3 regions of the Thalassotalea euphylliae genome follow, and region 2 is predicted to be linked to each of the others. Evidence: predicted binding sites of a transcription regulator. Region 2 holds the regulator's gene; each other region holds the start of a gene.
What was found. Region 2 encodes sigma-54, which starts transcription at its own class of promoters, with help from an activator protein. Its sites were predicted from a motif close to GTTGGCACGNNNNTNGNNT; they were not measured.
Positions count from the first base shown of each region.

Region 1: the regulator sigma-54 is predicted to act here: its motif matches at 1,044-1,062, upstream of flhA (flagellar biosynthesis protein FlhA).
Region 3: the regulator sigma-54 is predicted to act here: its motif matches at 1,285-1,303, upstream of xdp1 (exosortase-dependent surface protein XDP1).

Region 1 is NZ_QUOT01000001.1:1,301,753-1,304,028, forward strand. It holds gene flhA (flagellar biosynthesis protein FlhA) at 1-997, opposite strand, end outside; gene flhB (flagellar biosynthesis protein FlhB) at 1,138-2,268, opposite strand.
Region 2 is NZ_QUOT01000001.1:1,759,765-1,762,040, forward strand. It holds gene ptsN (PTS IIA-like nitrogen regulatory protein PtsN) at 1-325, opposite strand, end outside; gene hpf (ribosome hibernation promoting factor) at 329-616, opposite strand; gene DXX94_RS07920 (RNA polymerase factor sigma-54) at 644-2,152, opposite strand; gene lptB (LPS export ABC transporter ATP-binding protein) at 2,214-2,276, opposite strand, start outside.
Region 3 is NZ_QUOT01000001.1:1,030,558-1,032,833, reverse strand. It holds gene prsT (XrtA/PEP-CTERM system TPR-repeat protein PrsT) at 1-289, opposite strand, end outside; gene xdp1 (exosortase-dependent surface protein XDP1) at 422-1,222, opposite strand; gene DXX94_RS04560 (amidohydrolase) at 1,558-2,276, opposite strand, start outside.

The DNA of each region.
Region 1 (2,276 bases), 460 kb from region 2:
CTTTTTTCGCTTTCAGTTTTTCACCGAAGTAAGCAATCCCAGCAATCAACGCTGCAAACGTTAAAAACGCAAAATGTGGCATACCAGGAACAATACCCATAACGAACATGACGCTAGCCGCAATATACAAAGAACGAGCTTGACCTAACTGACTGCTGACCTGCTTGCCCATTTCTTCAGAGGTGTTTTGACGGGTAACCACGATTGCTGTGCCTACTGAAAGCAATAAGCCCGGAATCTGTGCAACTAAGCCATCACCAATGGTGAGTAAGGTGTAGATCTCAACGGCAGCATCAAAGCTTAGGTCATGCTGCACCATACCAATGACTAGGCCACCAATAATGTTAATGAAAAGAATTAAAATGCCAGCTATCGCATCACCTTTTACGAACTTACTCGCACCATCCATCGAGCCATAGAAATCTGCTTCACTGGTGATTTCTTGGCGACGTTCACGCGCTTGGTCTTGCGTGATAAAGCCAGCATTAAGGTCGGCGTCAATCGCCATTTGCTTTCCTGGCATAGCATCTAGGGTAAAACGCGCCGTTACTTCAGAAATACGACCCGCACCTTTGGTAACAACGACAAAGTTAATGATGATCAAAATTAGGAAAACCACTAAACCGACAGCGTAATTACCGCCGATAACAACCGAGCCAAATGCTTCAATAACAGCCCCAGCAGCATCAGGCCCCTCATGACCTTCCAGCAGCACCACACGCGTACTTGCCACGTTTAATGACAACCGGAGGATAGTCGCAATCAACAATACCGATGGGAATGCGCCAAAATCCAACGGCTTTAAGGTATAAACCGTAATCAGCAACACCACGAGTGATAAGGCAATGTTAAAAGAAAACAGTACATCCAATAGCATGGCAGGCATTGGCAGTACTATCATGCCAAGTGCGGCCATTACTAGGAAAGGCGTACCTAAGCCAGAAAGGTGGTTTACTTTACTTTTGTCAAATTGAGGGAATTTCGCTAATAACTGCATTTCTAATTAGTGATAAAGTTTTGACGATTACGGGATAGTACCGATTAAGCAATAAGTAAGCCAGCTAGCTCAGGCTCTAACTAAACTATTTTATAAGTAAAGCTGTTACTAAAATTGCTACTTACACTATTCTTGCGGTATCAATATCGATAATCGTCTGGGATTGGAAGGTTTTTAGCTAATGGCACTGGGCGGCGACCTTTGCCAGAGCGGTGTGCTCTTAACTGAAAAATAAAGGCGAGCACTTGTGCGACCGCCGCAAACAGAGCCTCAGGTATTTCTTCGTTAACTTCTGCTGTGTAATACAAAGAGCGCGCTAACGCAGGCGATTGCAGAATTTCCACGCCGTGCTCTTTTGCAATGGTGCGTATATGTATCGCCATTTGATCTGCGCCTTTAGCAATCATCATCGGTGCGCCGCCCTGCTCGGTATCATATTTTAATGCGACTGAGTAATGGGTTGGATTAGTAATCACCACATCGGCTTGCGGCACATCTTGCATCATACGGCGTTGCGACATCTCATACTGCGCCCTGCGGATACGACCTTTAATTTCTGGGCTACCCTCAGTGTTTTTCATTTCATCTTTAACTTCTTGTTTGGTCATTTTGAGCTGACGGGTGTGATTCCAAACTTGATATGGCGCATCAATGGCGGCAATGATACCCAATGAACAGGCCAAAACTAAGAACATCCACAAGAGCATCTCAACCGCGTGACCAAAGTTACTCGGCGCTGACTCTAAACTTAAGCTGATGATTTCTTCAAAGAGAACGGTGAGTAAGGTTATCGCGACAAAAAAGACAACAAAGAATTTAAGCAGTGATTTAATGAGCTCGACCCCTGCTTGTACGCCCAGCATTCGCTTGAAGCCTTGCAGTGGTGAAAGCTTACTAGCCTTGGGCGCCATTGCCTCCCAGGAAAAATTCATACCGCCTAACAAGGTGTTCCCAACAAAGGCTGCGAGCGTGATAATCGCAAAAATCCATAACATTGGATACATCACACCGGCGAAAACCTCACCAACGATGTTAAAAATATTCTGAGTATCCATTACCTCTTCGCGAGTAAAGGTAAACATGCGCTTCATCATTTGTGACAAGCTAAGCACTAACGAATCACCGACCATCAACAACGCAACCGCACTGCTGATCAACACGAACATAGTGCCTAAATCTTTCGAGCGAGGGATTTGCCCTTTCTGTCGAGCTTCCGACAGTTTTTTCGCCGTCGGCTCTTCACTGCGTTCACCTGAGTCTGAATCTGCCATGGTTACTA
Region 2 (2,276 bases):
AGTCTTCAGGCACAAATAACGCCACGAAGATATCAACAGCGCGGTTATCAATCGCATCAAACGCCACTGGCTGTTCAGTGGTCATCAGTACTGCCACAACTTGATTCGTGCCAGTAAGGCGACCGTGTGGTATTGCAATACCATTGCCAATGCCTGTGCTGCCCATTTTTTCACGAGCCAGCAAACTTTGCAGCAATTCAAATGTTGAGTGTTCAGGGATGTGACTAGTTGCAATACTGCAAATTTGCTCGAGGATTTTCTTTTTGCTTGACAGTGGGACTGCACAGGATGTGCAGTCCTCGGTTAGTATATCTTGCAGCTTCATAGTTTAATGCTGAGTAATTTTTCCTTTGTATTTAAGGATTTGGCGGTCAAGTTTATCAATGAGCGAGTCAATTGATGCGTACATGTCTTGATTTTGTGCTGAGGCGTGAACCTCTGTGCCGTTGAGGTGAACTGTCGCCTCGGCTTTTTGGTTTAATTTTTCTACGGTAAGAACGACGTATACATTGTTGATGTGATCGAAATGTCGCTCCAGCTTTGCAAACTTAGTGTTAACGAAATCGCGTAATGAATCTGTCACTTCTACGTGGTGGCCTGATAAATTAATTTGCATAAGCTTTATTCCTCATTGCTTGAATACTTAAAGTAGACTTTTTCTTTGATTTGACGGTGGAATAGATAAGGACTCTCGGTACTTAGCTATTGTCCGTCGCGCAACATTAATCCCTTGCTCTGCTAATAGTTCCGCCATTTTGCTATCACTTAATGGTTTCGATGGAGTTTCTGCTGAGACAAGCTTTTTAATTAATGCTCTGATAGCAGTAGATGAACATTCCCCTCCATTTTCCGTACTAACATGACTAGAAAAGAAGTATTTTAATTCGAAAATACCTCTAGGCGTGTGCATGAATTTTTGCGTGGTTACACGCGATATGGTTGACTCATGCATATCAACCGCTTCTGCGATGTCGTTTAACACCATCGGGCGCATCGCTTCTGGCCCGTATTCGAAAAAGCCTTGCTGACGCTGAACAATACAGTTTGACACTTTTAGTAGCGTTTCGTTGCGGCTTTCTAAACTTTTAATAAACCATTTGGCTTCTTGCAGGTTTGAACGGATAAACTGATTATCGTCCGATGACTTCATACTTTTGGTCATCGCTGCGTATTGCTGGTTAATTGATAATCTTGGTGCTGTACTTGGATTAAGCTCAACCACCCAGCGACCATTTTTCTTTTCCACAGAAACATCTGGGATAACGTACTGATCATCACCTTGCACTACCGCATCACCAGGTCTTGGGTTTAACGACTGGATCAGGCGCAGTGCCTCGCGCAGCTGGTCTTCCTTGAGCTTGGTTTTTCGCATTATTTGACGATAGTCACGATTACCCAATAAATCAATGTGCTCGCTAATGATCAGCTTACTTTCTGCTAAATACGGTGTGTCGTTATCGAACTGATTCAATTGAATCAATAAACATTCAGGAATAGAGCGCGCTGCGACCCCAATAGGATCGAACATATTAATACGCTTTAATACCGCTTCAACTTCATCAAGTTCAACTTCTTCAAGACCTAGACTTTCCAAAATATCTTCGGCAGAAACGGTTAGGTAACCAGCATCGTCAACGGCATCGATAATTGCCATAGCAATGGCTTCATCGGTTTCACTAAAGGGTGTTAGCTCCATTTGCCAGTGCAAGTGGTCTTGAATAGAATCGGTGGTTTCACCTTGATAAACGTAGTCATCACTGCCTGCAGTGCCAATGCCTGAGCTACTTACACCTGCACTAAATGACTCATCCCAAGTGGTATCAATACTCAACTCTTCTGGAATGTCATTTTTTTCCATCGCCTCAGTAGTGCTGACCTCATCAGCGGTAGGCATAGCATCTTCAGAACCATCTGTTGTCACCTGCTCGGTCGTTGCCGTAGCAGAATAAGCATCGTCTATAGACTCGCTGTCATTACTTTCCGATGAGGCACTCGCCGACTCATCCACTTCAAGCAGTGGATTGCTCTCCAGCGCTTCTTGAATCTCTTGTTGAAGGTCTAATGTTGATAATTGTAGTAACTTGATAGCCTGCTGAAGTTGCGGCGTCATCGTAAGTTGCTGACCAATTTTTAACTGCAATGATGGACGCATTTAAGTCTAACGGTTTCCTTTTGTTGTATTCTTTTATTCAAGTAAAACGCTAATGATTTAACTATAGCGTGAATTGCTCACCTAGGTATACATCTCTTACTTGCTGATTCGCCAAAATTTGTTC
Region 3 (2,276 bases), 730 kb from region 2:
ACATTGCCCTTACTTGTTCGAAGATAAATTGGTTAGCGTCAGCACCAGCAGCAAGTGCGTCATTAAATTCTTGAATACCTTCTGAGTACAAACCCTTACGCAAGAGTACTCTGCCCATAAGTACTTTGGCAGGTAGGTTTTCCGCATCGCTATTGAGTGTGTTTTTTAGGTGAATATATGCCGCTTCAATATCATCGACTTGATACGCGCTAATTGCTTTTTCAAGATCGTTTGATGCAAGTATTGAAAAACTAGCAAGTAAAGGTAATAGAGCAAAACTTCGGAGCATGATGTAACCTAACAGTAAACAGCTAACTTAATATTAGTATGTGTGATTGTAACTTAAAATAAAAAAAGATGGCGTTAGCCATCTTTTGTCAAAAGCGATAACCCAACGAGTTACACTGAGCTATATCTGCATTTATTTATTAACTTTTCGCCTTGCTAAAGCAACTAGTGCAACTAGCATCAAAGCAAGTGGTGCTGGCTCAGGAATAGAGGTGCCTGGTTTGTTCGGTTTGGTTGTAAAGCCGATACTAGCTAACTTAAAACCATCATTACTTTCTAAACTAGCATCACCACCAAAATGGTGATTAAAAGCACCTACGATCCACCTTGTTGAACTGGCAGAACTGAGATCCTCACCAGCTTCAGAAGTGAATGAGTTAACGTAATAGCTGCCGCTATTTCCCATAAATTGACCATAACCCGAACTCAATGAAAAGTTATTGTCTACCTGATTCCAGGTTTTATCGGCTAGGTCTCCTGTTGTAACTGCCGCAACAGATACCTGAGTTGAACTTGCTCCGTACTCTAGATAGCCAGACGTAATTGAGTTTAACGTAACGCTCAAATCACCAAAATCAAGCAAGAAGAAGTCGTAATCACGCTCGTTTGGATTGGATTGATAGTTGTCCGCAGTGTGACCATCGCCAGAAGTGTTGTTAGAAATACCTAAGCCTCCTGGATAGTCACCAATTTCTGCAGCCTCTATCAGTAAATCAGTGGAAGAGCCATCAGCACTTTTTGTATCAGCCCACGCAGTAATTGTTAGTGTTTGAGTTTCGCCATTTGCACTAAAATTCTTGGTAAAGCTATTACCAAAATCCGAGCCATTTTGTGTTGCGTTCTCAACGTTCAATGTCAATGTGCTCGCATTAGCGAATGAACTAGCTACGACAACTAGTCCTGAAAGTATCCATTTACTTGGCTTTAGAAACATACTGAACTCCGTATTCAGAAAACTTTATTTAGTTTTAATTAGCGCCATTAATTTTTTATTCAATGCAATTAATATGCAAATTATAAAAAATCTATATTTTACATAAGTCTATGTTTGGTTGTTAGCTAGCCACAGCATTAATTGTAAAGCACTTTGACACATAGTATGACAATTGATTTGGCAACTAATGACGTAATATTAACATTGTTGTGACATTGTTTTAATAGAGTGAATTCACGATTTCGCATAAATTGTTTGTTACGTGCATTTTTTACTATTTAAACGATCAATTTTGTTGTTGAAAAATACTTAATACAGAAGTACCTGACACAAGGCTACTTTGTGAAAACGGGTTTCCCAGCCACCCAAGTTGCAAGCACTTTGTTTTGCCAAATCGTACTAGGCTCTTGTGTAAACAAATCTTCTTTGATGAGGATAAAGTCAGCTTGTTTACCAGCTTCCAAGCTGCCTAGCATACCTTCTTGATGGCCAGCATAAGCGGCATCAATCGTGAAACTTTTAAGGCTTTCCACCGTGGTAAGTGACTCTTCGGAAATCCAGCCTCCTAATGGTTGGTTGTTTCTGTCTTGGCGAGTAATTGACGCGTGAAGGCCATAAAATGGATTAGTTGGTTCGACGGGGAAATCTGAACCATTGGCAATACGTGCACCAGCGTTAAGTAAGCTGCGCCAAGCATAAGCACCTTTGAGTCGTTCTTTGCCTATTCTGTCTTGAGCCATATTTTTATCGCTGGTTGCATGCGTTGCTTGAATAGATGCAATAACATTTAGCTTTGCAAATTTTGGAATATCATCGAGTTGAAGTACTTGCGCATGTTCAATGCGATGACGCATTTTCTGGCTGCCGGATTGCTCAATCAGTTTGGCATAGTGATCAAAGGTTAAGGTATTGGCATGATCGCCGATCGCATGAGTATTCACCTGATAGCCTTTAGCCATAGCTGTGCGAATGTAATTCGCCAAATCTTTATCTTTATGCAGCAATATCCCTTTAGTGCCCGGTTGATCAGAGTAGTCTTCATGCAATGCTGCAC